DNA from 2 places in the Streptomyces sp. NPDC102258 genome. Region 2 is predicted to be linked to the other one. Evidence: riboswitches for the same ligand, from Rfam matches in the RefSeq annotation. Region 2 holds a riboswitch; the other holds the start of a gene.
The links. Region 2 has a riboswitch for ZMP and ZTP ahead of ACZ6ZT_RS24195 (bifunctional 5,10-methylenetetrahydrofolate dehydrogenase/5,10-methenyltetrahydrofolate cyclohydrolase). Riboswitches for the same ligand answer to the same signal wherever they lie in the genome.
Positions count from the first base shown of each region.

Region 1: another riboswitch for ZMP and ZTP. It lies ahead of ACZ6ZT_RS23605 (serine hydroxymethyltransferase); the one in region 2 lies ahead of ACZ6ZT_RS24195 (bifunctional 5,10-methylenetetrahydrofolate dehydrogenase/5,10-methenyltetrahydrofolate cyclohydrolase).

Region 1 covers NZ_JBVJLO010000014.1:195,019-200,838, reverse strand. The annotation lists gene ACZ6ZT_RS23625 (DMT family transporter) at 1-630, opposite strand, end outside; gene ACZ6ZT_RS23620 (hypothetical protein) at 740-1,060, shown strand; gene ACZ6ZT_RS23615 (glutathionylspermidine synthase family protein) at 1,069-2,268, shown strand; gene rocD (ornithine--oxo-acid transaminase) at 2,301-3,503, opposite strand; ZMP/ZTP riboswitch at 3,631-3,724, shown strand; gene ACZ6ZT_RS23605 (serine hydroxymethyltransferase) at 3,760-5,028, shown strand; gene trpS (tryptophan--tRNA ligase) at 5,186-5,820, shown strand, end outside.
Region 2 covers NZ_JBVJLO010000015.1:128,648-134,467, reverse strand. The annotation lists gene ACZ6ZT_RS24210 (amino acid permease) at 1-921, shown strand, start outside; gene ACZ6ZT_RS24205 (RNA polymerase sigma factor) at 1,011-2,597, opposite strand; gene ACZ6ZT_RS24200 (methyltransferase domain-containing protein) at 2,836-3,597, opposite strand; ZMP/ZTP riboswitch at 3,655-3,754, shown strand; gene ACZ6ZT_RS24195 (bifunctional 5,10-methylenetetrahydrofolate dehydrogenase/5,10-methenyltetrahydrofolate cyclohydrolase) at 3,850-4,731, shown strand; gene ACZ6ZT_RS24190 (MAB_1171c family putative transporter) at 4,783-5,820, opposite strand, start outside.

The sequences.
Region 1 (5,820 bases), on a different contig from region 2:
CTGCAACGCCGAGGTCAGCAACAGGAACGCCGCCGCCCCGCCCAGCAGCAGCGCGTACAGCGCCGGGTTGCCCAACTCCCGCCACGACAGGGTGTCGATGAGCCGGACGGCCACCTCCACCACCCCGAAGCCCGTCCCCGCCGCCAGCCCCAGCACCAGCGCCCGCGAGCGGTCCGGCAGCCGCCCCGCCACCACCCCCACCAGCAGCACCAGCCCCGCCACCGCCAGCAACCCCAGCTTCAGCGCGAGCGAGCCCGTCCCGGTCCCCTCCTCCCCGGAGGCCAGCCCCAGCATCAGCAGCCCCGCGCACACCACCCCCACCGCGCCCCACTCCAGCCGCGAGAGCCGCACCCGCAGCAGCCGCGCCGCGACCACCGCCGTCACCGCGAGGCTGGCCGCCAGCGCCGCGCCGACCGCGTAGATCGGCACGTGCCGCAGGGCGATGATCTGGAGGACGAAGCCGACCGCGTCCAGCCCCAGCCCGGCCACGTACCGCCACTGCCGCAGCGCCCGCAGGAACAGCGCGGTGTCGACCCCCGACCCGGTCCCCGGCTCCGCCGCCCGCGCCGCCATGGCCTGCAACACCGACGCCGTACCGAAACAGACGGCCGCACCCAGCGCGCAAAGCATCCCAATCAGCACGAACCGACTGTAGGCCCCGACCGGCGTCCCCACCCGTGACAAGGGTGTGACTACGGCCCGATTCCCTCCCCCCGCGTCCCGTTCTAGTCTGTCGGCCATGGACAGCAGTACGACCGGACACCCGAAGAGCGCCCCCCGCCGCCGCATGCGCTCCAGCGCCGTCGCCCTCGGCGGGATGGGCCTGCTCGCCGCCACCCTCGTGGCGTGCGGCAGCAGCGACGAGCCGGACAAGCGCTGCGCCTCGCGCTCCTCCCTGAACCACCTGAACATGAAGGAGTGCAAGAGCGGCGGCTCCGGCGCCTACTACTACGGAGGCACCGTCAGCAAGGGCAAGGTGAGCGGCGGCAGCTTCGACAAGTCCGCCGTCACCCGCGGCGGCATCGGCGGCGGCAGCCACTCCGGTTCCTCCGGCGGCTGAGCGCCCGGATGCAGCGGCACACCATCGAGCCCCGCCCCGACTGGCAGAAGACCGTCGAGGAGCAGGGGCTCATCTACCCCCTGACCCGCTACCCGGACGACTCCCTGCGCCCCTACTGGGACGAGAGCGCGTACTACTCCTTCACCCTCCCGGAGGTCGAGGCGCTGGAGGGCGTCGTCGAGGAGCTGCACGCCATGTGCCTGGCCGCGGCGGCCCACATCGTCGAGCACGACCGCTTCGCCGACCTCGGCATCACCGACCCGAAGCTGGCCGCGCTGATCGCCGAGTCCTGGCACCGGCGCGCCGAACAGCCCTCCCTCTACGGCCGTTTCGACCTGCGCTACGACGGTGACGGCCCGGCCAAACTGCTGGAGTACAACGCCGACACCCCCACCTCCCTGGTGGAGGCGGCCAGTCCGCAGTGGTTCTGGATGGAGGAGCGCTTCCCCGGCGCCGACCAGTGGAACTCCCTGCACGAGCGGCTCGTGGAGGCCTGGCGCCGGCAGGCGGAACTGCTGCCCCCCGGCCCGCTGCACTTCGCGCACTCCGAGACCGACGAGCTCGGCGAGGACCTGATGACGGTGGCCTACCTCCAGGAGACCGCCGAACAGGCCGGCCTGGACACGCACGCCCTGTCCGTGGAGCAGATCGGCTGGGACAGCCTCTCGGGCCGGTTCGTGGACGAGAAGCTCCGCTTCATCCGGGCCTGTTTCAAGCTCTACCCCTGGGAGTGGCTCGCCGAGGACGCCTTCGGCCCGCAGGTCCTCGGCACCTACGACCACGGCGGCGGCTCCGGCAGCACGGTGTGGATCGAGCCGCTGTGGAAGATGCTGCTGGCCAACAAGGCGCTGCTGGCGATCCTGTGGGAGCTCTTCCCCGAGCACCCGAACCTGCTGCCCGCCTACCTCGACGGCCCGCGCGAACTCGCCGAGCCCGGTTCGCGCGGTTACGCGGCCAAGCCGCTGCTGGGCCGCGAGGGCGCCGGGGTCACCCTCCACGGGCCGGACGGGGACGACGGCCCCTTCGTCCCGGCCGAGGGGGAGACGTACGTCTTCCAGGCGCTCGCCCCGCTGCCCGACTTCGACGGCAACCGCGTCGTGCTCGGCGCGTGGGTGGTCGAGGAGGAGGCGGCGGGGCTGGGCATCAGGGAATCGGCGGGGCCGGTCACGGACGAGTACGCCCGCTTCCTGCCCCACGTCATCCTCTAGAGCCCCTGGCCCCCCGCCCCCCGCCCCGTGCGCTACGCCAGCACCTGCCGCAGCCGGTCCAGGCCCCAGTCCAGGTCCTCCTTGCTGATCACCAGCGGCGGGGCGATGCGGATGGTCGACCCGTGGGTGTCCTTCACCAGCACCCCGAGCTCCATCAGCTTCTCGGAGATCTCCCGGCCCGTGCCCCGGGACGGGTCGATGTCGACGCCCGCCCACAGCCCGCGCCCGCGTACGGCGGTCACCGCGCCGCCGCCGACCATCAGGTTCAGTTCCCGGTGCAGGTGGTCGCCGAGCTCGGCGGCGCGCTGCTGGTACTCGCCCGTGCGCAGCATCGCGATGACCTCCAGGGCGACGGCGCAGGCCAGCGGGTTGCCGCCGAAGGTGGATCCGTGCTCGCCCGGCCGGAACACCCCGAGCACGTCCCGGTCGGCGACCACGGCGGAGACGGGGACGACCCCGCCGCCCAGGGCCTTGCCCAGCACGTACACGTCGGGGACGACCCCCTCGTGGTCGCAGGCGAAGGTGGCGCCGGTGCGGCCGAGGCCCGACTGGATCTCGTCCGCGATGAAGAGCACGTTCCGCTCGCGCGTCAGTTCCCGTACGCCCGCCAGGTAGCCGGCGGGCGGCACCAGGACCCCGGCCTCGCCCTGGACCGGCTCCAGCAGGACGGCCACGGTGTTCTCGGTGACGGCGTGCGAGAGCGCGGTGAGGTCCCCGTACGGGACGATCTCGAAGCCGGGCGTGTAGGGACCGAAGTGGTCGCGGGCGTCGTGGTCCGTGGAGAAGGACACGATGGTGGTGGTGCGGCCGTGGAAGTTGTCGGCGGCGACCACGATCTTCGCGTGCCCGTCCGGCACGCCCTTGACCTCGTAGCCCCACTTGCGGGCCGTCTTGACCGCCGTCTCGACGGCCTCCGCGCCGGTGTTCATGGGCAGCACCATCTCCTTGCCGCACAGCTCGGCGAGCTGGGCGCAGAAGTCGGCGAAGCGGTCGTGGTGGAAGGCGCGGGAGGTGAGGGTGACGCGTTCCAGCTGCTCGTGGGCGGCGTCGAGCAGACGGCGGTTGCCGTGGCCGAAGTTGAGCGCCGAGTACCCGGCGAGCATGTCGAGATAGCGGCGGCCCTCCACGTCGGTCATCCACGCGCCCTCCGCCGTACGCACGACGACGGGCAGGGGGTGGTAGGTGTGCGCGCTGTGCTCGTCGCCTGCGCGGATGGCATCAGCAGTTGTCGACACGGGGTCTCCGATCGTCCGTCTGGCCGGTGACGTGGATGGCGTCCTTTCTATCGTCGCTCGGAACCGGGACGGAGAAACCTTTCCACCGGCGCGCCCTCCGGAGCGGCGCGGGCCCGCTAGGGTGGGCGGTACGCACGGCGACTGGCGCACGGAGAACGAACTCCGGGGAAGCCGCGCGCGCACGACGACCGCACACAGGGCCGCTCGCCTGGGCCTCGCGGGGACGAGAGACGACATCGACCCCGGAGGAACCGCCATGAGCGCACACCACCGTCACCCCGCCCTGCTGGCCACCGATCCCGAACTGGCCTCCTTCGTCGCCGCCGAGGAGGACCTCCAGGCGCGGACGCTGCGGCTGATCCCCAGTGAGAACTACGTGTCCGCCGCCGTGCTGGAGGCCTCCGGCACGGTGCTGCAGAACAAGTACAGCGAGGGCTACCCGGGCCGCCGCTACTACGAGGGCCAGCAGAACATCGACCGCGTCGAGGCCCTCGCGGTCGAGCGGGCCAAGGGCCTGTTCGGGGTGGACCACGCGAACGTCCAGCCGTACTCCGGCTCCCCGGCCAACCTGGCCGTCTACCTCGCCTTCGCGAAGCCCGGCGACACGGTGATGGGCATGGCCCTGCCGATGGGCGGGCACCTCACCCACGGCTGGGGCGTCTCGGCGACCGGCTCCTGGTTCCGGGGCGTGCAGTACGGGGTGCGGCCCGAGGACGGCCGCGTCGACTACGACGCGGTGCGCGAGCTGGCCCTCGCCGAGCGCCCGAAGATCATCTTCTGTGGTGGTACGGCCCTGCCGCGCACCATCGACTTCGCCGCCTTCGCCTCGATCGCCGAGGAGGCCGGCGCGGTCCTCGTCGCGGACGTCGCCCACATCGCGGGCCTGATCGCGGGCGGCGCCCACCCGTCCCCGGTGGGCCACGTCGACGTGGTCTCGACGACGACCCACAAGACCCTGCGCGGGCCGCGCGGCGCGATGCTGATGTGCCGCGAGGAGCACGCGAAGGCCCTCGACAAGGCGGTCTTCCCCGGCCTCCAGGGCGGCCCCCACAACCAGACGACGGCCGGGATCGCGGTCGCGCTGCACGAGGCGGCGCAGCCGGCGTTCACGGCGTACGCGCACGCGGTCGTCGCCAACGCGAAGGCGCTGGCCGCAGCGCTGCTGGAGCGGGGCTTCGACCTGGTGTCGGGCGGCACCGACAACCACCTGATCCTGATCGACCTCACCTCGCGCGGGGTGCCGGGGAAGATCGCGGCGAAGGCCCTGGACCGGGCGGGGATCGTCGTGAACTACAACACGGTGCCCTTCGACCCGCGCAAGCCCTTCGACCCGTCCGGCATCCGCATCGGCACCCCGTCGCTCACCTCCCGCGGGCTCGGCGTCGCGCACATGCCGGCCGTCGCGGAGTGGATCTCCCGGGCGGTGGACGCGGCGGCGAAGGGCGACGAGACGGCCCTCACCGCGGTCCGCGCCGAGGTCGCCGAGCTGATGGCCGCCTTCCCGGCCCCGGGGCTGCCGCTGTAACCCGGGGAGCCCGGGGAAACCCGGGGAACCCGGGGGTTCCGGCCGCCCCGCTACCGCCCGGTACCCCTGCGGGGCCCGGGCGGGGGGCGGGGCCGGCCCCGGACATTCCGGCCGGCGGCGGGCACGGGCCCGCCCCGGCACCTGAGAGAATGGGGCCATGGCTTCTGATCGTCCTCGCGCGCTCTCCGGCATCCAGCCCACCTCCGGCTCGTTCCACCTCGGGAACTACCTCGGAGCCATCCGCCAGTACGTCGCCCTGCAGGAGACGCACGACGCCTTCTACATGGTGGTCGACCTGCACGCGATCACCATGCCGCAGGATCCCAAGGACCTGCGCGCGAACACCCGCCTCTCCGCGGCGCAGCTCCTCGCGGCCGGCCTGGACCCCGAGCGGTGCACGCTCTTCATCCAGAGCCACGTGCCGGAGCACGCCCAGCTCGGCTGGGTCATGAACTGCATCACCGGCTTCGGCGAGGCCAGCCGGATGACCCAGTTCAAGGACAAGTCCGCGAAGTCGGGCGCCAACAACGCCACCGTCGGCCTGTTCACGTACCCGATCCTCCAGGTCGCGGACATCCTCCTCTACCAGGCGAACGCCGTCCCGGTCGGCGAGGACCAGCGCCAGCACATCGAGCTGACCCGCGACCTCGCGGAGCGCTTCAACCAGCGCTTCGGCCAGACCTTCACCCTGCCGGCCGCGCACATCGTCAAGGAGGTCGCGAAGATCTACGACCTCCAGGACCCGACGATCAAGATGTCGAAGTCCGCGTCCTCCCCCAAGGGCCTGATCAA
Region 2 (5,820 bases):
CTGCCCGCCCTCGCCAACCTGGCCGGCACCCGGTACGTGGGCGCCGTGCAGCTGGTGGCGACCGTCCTGAAGCTGGTCCCGCTGCTGCTGGTGGCCGTGGGCGGGCTGTTCTTCTTCGACCCGGCGAACCTCGGCCCCTTCCAGGCCACCGGCCAGGGCCCGGTCGGCGCCGTCTCCGCCTCGGCGGCGATCCTGCTCTTCAGCTACCTCGGCATGGAGTCCGCCGCCGTCAGCGCGGGCGAGGTCCGCGATCCGGCCCGCAACGTCGGCCGCGCCACCATCCTCGGGACCGGGGGCGCCGCCGTCGTCTACCTCCTCGGCACCCTCTCCGTCTTCGGGCTGGTCTCCCACGCGAAGCTGGTCGACTCCCAGGCCCCCTTCAGCGACGCCGTCAACGCGATGTTCGGCGGCACCTGGGGCGGCACCCTCGTCGCCTGCGCCGCCGTGATCTCGATGCTCGGCGCCCTCAACGGCTGGACCCTGCTCAGCGCGCAGACCCCGTACGCCGCCGCCCAGGACGGGCTCTTCCCGAAGGTCTTCGAAACCAAGCGGCGCGGGGTCCCCGTCGTCGGCGTCCTGGTCACGGCCGGGCTCGCCTCCGCCCTCACCGTCTACAACTACACGGCCGGTTCCGACGGCGTCTTCGAGATCCTGGTCCTGGTCACCACCTTCACGGCGACCGTCCCCTACCTGCTGTCCACCGCCGCGCAGCTCTACTTCCTGGCCTCCGGCCAGGGGGAGCGGGTCCGGCGCGGCCGGCTGGTGCGCGACGCCGTCCTGGCCGCCCTGGCCTTCGGCTTCTCGATGTGGCTGGTCGCCGGCTCCGGCTACGCCGCCGTCTACCAGGGCGTGCTGTTCCTCTTCGCGGGCGTCCTCGGCTACGCCCTGATGGCGGCCCGCAAGCGGCGCGCCGCCGGCTGACCGCCCCCCCGCCCCCCGATACGCGCCTGCCGCGCGGGACGGAGCACTCTCCGTCCCGCGCGGCAGGTTCCGTCGTATCCGACCGGGGATCAGTCGAGGTAGTCGCGCAGCACCTGCGAACGCGAGGGGTGACGCAGCTTCGACATGGTCTTGGACTCGATCTGGCGGATGCGCTCACGGGTGACCCCGTACACGCGGCCGATCTCGTCCAGCGTCTTCGGCTGGCCGTCGTTGAGGCCGTAGCGCATGGAGACCACGCCCGCCTCGCGCTCCGAGAGCGTGCCCAGGATGGACTGCAGCTGCTCCTGGAGGAACGTGAAGGACACGGCGTCGGCCGGGACGACCGCCTCGGAGTCCTCGATGAGGTCACCGAACTCGCTGTCGCCCTCCTCACCCAGGGGGGTGTGCAGGGAGATCGGCTCGCGGCCGTACTTCTGGACCTCGATGACCTTCTCGGGGGTCATGTCGAGTTCCTTGCCCAGCTCCTCCGGAGTGGGCTCCCGGCCGAGGTCCTGGAGCATCTGGCGCTGCACGCGGGCGAGCTTGTTGATGATCTCGACCATGTGGACGGGGATGCGGATGGTGCGCGACTGGTCGGCCATGGCGCGCGTGATCGCCTGCCGAATCCACCAGGTCGCGTACGTGGAGAACTTGAAGCCCTTGGTGTAGTCGAACTTCTCCACCGCGCGGATCAGACCGACGTTGCCCTCCTGGATCAGGTCCAGGAAGAGCATGCCGCGGCCGGTGTAGCGCTTGGCCAGGGAGACCACGAGGCGGAGGTTGGCCTCCAGCAGGTGGTTCTTGGCCCGGCGGCCGTCCTCGACGAGGATCTCCAGCTCGCGCTTGAACGCGGGCTTGTGGTCCTCCTCCTCTTCGAGCTTGTACTCGGAGAACAGGCCCGCCTCGATGCGCTTGGCGAGCTCGACCTCCTGCTCGGCGTTGAGGAGCGGCACCTTGCCGATCAGCTTGAGGTAGTCCTTGACGGGGTCGGCGGTGGCGCCGGCCACCATGACCGTCTGCGCCGGAGCGTCGTCCTCGTCGTCGTCGGACAGGACGAAGCCCTGGGTGCCGCCCGTCTTGGGCGTCTCCTCCTCGGCCTCGTCGGCGAGGTCCTCGACGGCCCAGTCCTCGCCCTCGGCGGCCGGGGTCTCGGCCTCGTCGCCGTCCTTGCCGCCGGCCTTCTTCGTGGCGGCGGTCTTCTTCGTGGCCGTGGCCTTCTTCGCGACGGCCTTCTTGACCGTGCGCTTCTTCGGCTCGGCGGCGGCCCCGGCCGTCGCCTCGTCCTCGGCGGCGGCCGGCGAAGCGGATATCGCCGCGGCGGTGGCCGGGGCGGCGGTGGCCGCGGTCTTGCGCGCGCCGATGGGGCGCGGCGCGGCGGCGGCCTTCTTCGTCACGGTGCGGGCGGGGGCGGCGGCTGCCTTGCGGGGCTTCTTGGCGGCGGCCTTCGTGGCGGGGGCGGCGCTGACGTGGAGAGCGACACCCTCCTCGTCCAGGACCTGGTTCAGGCTGCGCAGGACCCGCTTCCACTGGTCCACCGGGATGCGGCCGGCCTCGAAGGCCTGACGCACATCGTCACCGTTGATGTGACCCTGCTCGCGGCCGCGCTCGACGAGCGCGACGAGGGCCTCCGATTCGGCGATCTCCGGAGGGAACGTACGGGACGGGCTGAGCGACACAAGGAGCCTCTCGTTGCGAACAGATAAGGGGTGGGCGGGACATCATCGCGCGAACTCGGGAAACAGACCCGAGGGGGGTCGGTATTCCGGGGCCGCGCGAGGACACCTGTCGGTTCATCGCATGCCCGAGTCGATTCGTTACGCGCTGAATTGAGTGACCTGCGCCACGCTGTGGCCGCGCAACCGATCCCACGCGGATCCGTCCGCCCCGGATCCGCGCCTTCCGCAGGTCCCGACGTCAGCCCTTTTTGCGGGCTTCGATCAAGAACCGGGCGGTGTGCGCGACGAACGGGCCTTCGCGCTCGATCCGTTCGTGGAGCTCGCGCAGCCGGTCCCGGTACTGCCCGACCGTGAAGCCGGGCACCATCCAGATCACCTTCCGGAGAAAGTAGATCACGGCTCCGATGTCATGGAATTCCGTCCGCAGCCGCTCGGAGCGCAGATCGACGACTTCCAGGCCCGCCTTCGTGGCGTCGGCGACCGCGTCGTCGGGGTGCCGGCCGCGCCGCACCTCCTCGGGCTGCGGGCCGAGGAAGTACTCGACGAGCTCGAACACGCTCGCCGGACCGACCTGCTGCGAGAGGTACGTGCCGCCCGGTGTCAGCACCCGGGCGATCTCCTCCCACCAGATGGTCACCGGGTGCCGGCTGGCGACCAGCTCGAAGGCCTCGTCGCCGAAGGGCAGCGGCGGTTCGTCGGCGTCCGCGACCACCACCGCGCCCAGCGGGTGCAGCAGCCGCGTCGCCTTCCCGATGTTCGGCGGCCAGGACTCGGTGGCGGCGGTCAGCGGCGGCAGGGGACCGGCGCCGGCGAGCACCTCGCCGCCGCCGGTCTGGATGTCCAGGGCGGAGCGGACCCGGGCCAGGCGCTCGCCCAGCAGCCGCTGGTACCCCCAGGAGGGCCGCTGTTCGGTGGCCCGGCCGTCGAGCCAGGAGAAGTCCCAGCCGTCCACGGAGACGGAATCGGCCTCCGCGACGAGATGGTCGAAAGTGCGCGTCATGTCCCGATCGTCCCAGGTCGAGGCTCCGGCAACCACCGGATACCTCGACTAGACTGTGCGACGGGCCGTGACTGGCGTTCGGGTGGATCACCACCGGGGAGCGGCCCGGCGTACGGCCACCTCCGTACGTCGACTGCCGCGCGCCTGGGCGACACGCGATCCACGTTCCGCGATCCACATCCCGTGATCGATGTCCGTGATCGGCGTCACACGTTCCGCGTTCCGCGCCCGCAGCGACGTCCAGGAGACCCCATGACGACCGCCACCGCCCGCCTGATGGACGGCACCGCCCTCGCCCGCCGCATCTCCGAGCAGACCGCCGCCCTCGCGGCGAAGATCACCGGGCGCACCGGCACCGCGCCCTGCCTCGCCACCGTCCTCGTCGGCGAGGACCCCGCCTCCGTCACCTACGTACGGATGAAGCAGAACCGTTGCGCCAAGGCCGGGATCACCTCCCGCCACGTGGAGCTGGCCGCCTCCACGACCACCGAGGAGCTCGTCGCCGCGCTCACGGCCCTCTCCGAGGACCCGGAGATCAGCGGCATCCTGCTCCAGCACCCCGTCCCGCACCACATCGACGAGCGCGCCGCCTTCGAGGCCATCGCGCCGGGCAAGGACGTCGACGGGGTGACCATGCACTCCTTCGCCGCCATGGGCTTCGGCCTGCCCGGCTTCGTCTCCTGCACCCCCGACGGCATCATGCGGCTGCTGGAGGCGTACGACGTCGACCTCACCGGCAAGCACGCCGTCGTCGTCGGCCGCAGCGCGATCCTCGGCAAGCCCGCCGGCATGCTGCTGCTGGAGCGCAACGCCACGGTCACCTACTGTCACTCCCGCACCGTGGACCTGCCCTCGATCGTCCGCCAGGCCGACGTGCTGGTCGCCGCCGTCGGCAAGGCCGAGTTCATCCGGGGCGAGGACATCAAGCCCGGCGCGGTCGTCCTGGACGCCGGTTACAACGAGGGCAACGTCGGCGACGTCCACTTCGAGTCGGCCGCCGCCCGTGCCTCCCTGATCACCCCGGTGCCCGGCGGAGTCGGCCCGATGACCATCGCCGTCCTGCTGGAGCAGACCGTCCGGGCCGCCGCCGCACAGGCCGGCCTGGACCTCGCGGAGCTCCTCGCGGACCACTGACCGCGCGCGCCCGGGCCGGGGGCCCCGCGCCGGCTCCGGCCGGGCGGGGTCTCAGCGGCCGGCCGCCGCCACGATGGGGGAGGTCCGCAAGGCCCGGGCGAGGGCGGCCAGCGGCGGCCCGTCCAGGCGGTGCCCGGCGTCCTCCCCGGCAGGCCGGGACGGGGGCCGCACCGTGCCCGCGCGGTCCGCGGCCTCCCGGCTCCGGCAGGCCGCGGCGAGCATGGCGGCGTCCGCCACCACCGAGGCGGCCGCCCCGTCCAGCCCCTGGCCGCGCGCGGCCTCGTACGCCGCCTCCCGGACTGCGGGGTCGAACCAGCCGGCCAGGGCCAGCAGCCCGTCGTCGATCACCGACTCGCGGTGGACCAGCCGGATCCCGAGCGGGGACCACCAGGCCAGCGGCACCGTCGTCACGCTGCGGGACGCGAAGGGGCGCAGCGCGCTCCACAGCGGGCGCAGCAGGCGGTACTGGCGCAGGTCCCGCCAGAACGCCGAGCCGCCGGCCAGCGGCACGAGGAAGCCCGCGCCGACCATCAGGGCGGAGGCGGAGGCCAGCGGCGGCGCCACGTCCGTGGACAGCGCCACCCAGTCGCGGCCGCACCAGCGGCCCGCCACCGCAGCCCACTTGGCGGCGAGGCAGGCCAGGTCCAGCAGCCCGCCCAGCACGATCAGCGCCAGCCCGCCGCGCAGCGGCCGCAGCGAACGGCCCGCCCGCCGCAGCCACTTCGCGCACAGCACGGTCAGGGCCGAGGTGCCCGCCGTGTGCGCCGCGAGATAGCAGACGATCATCTCCCGGATCCAGGGCGTCGTCGCGTAGTACGTGTCCAGGTCCCGCAGCCGCTCCACCGGCGCGTCCCCGATCACGAACAGGACGACGATGGCCGCGGCCGCCGCGCCGAAGACGCCCACCGTCAGCCGGGTGGCCCGCCGCACGGCCTCGGGCGGACCGCCGCGCCACTGCAGGACCAGCACCACGCAGACCCCGGAGAACAGCGTGAGCAGGCAGAACACCAGCGGCGCGGAGAAGTTGACCACCCCGGTCGCCCGGTTGACCGCCGCGATCGTCGGCGGTGAGGCCAGGAAGGTGATCGG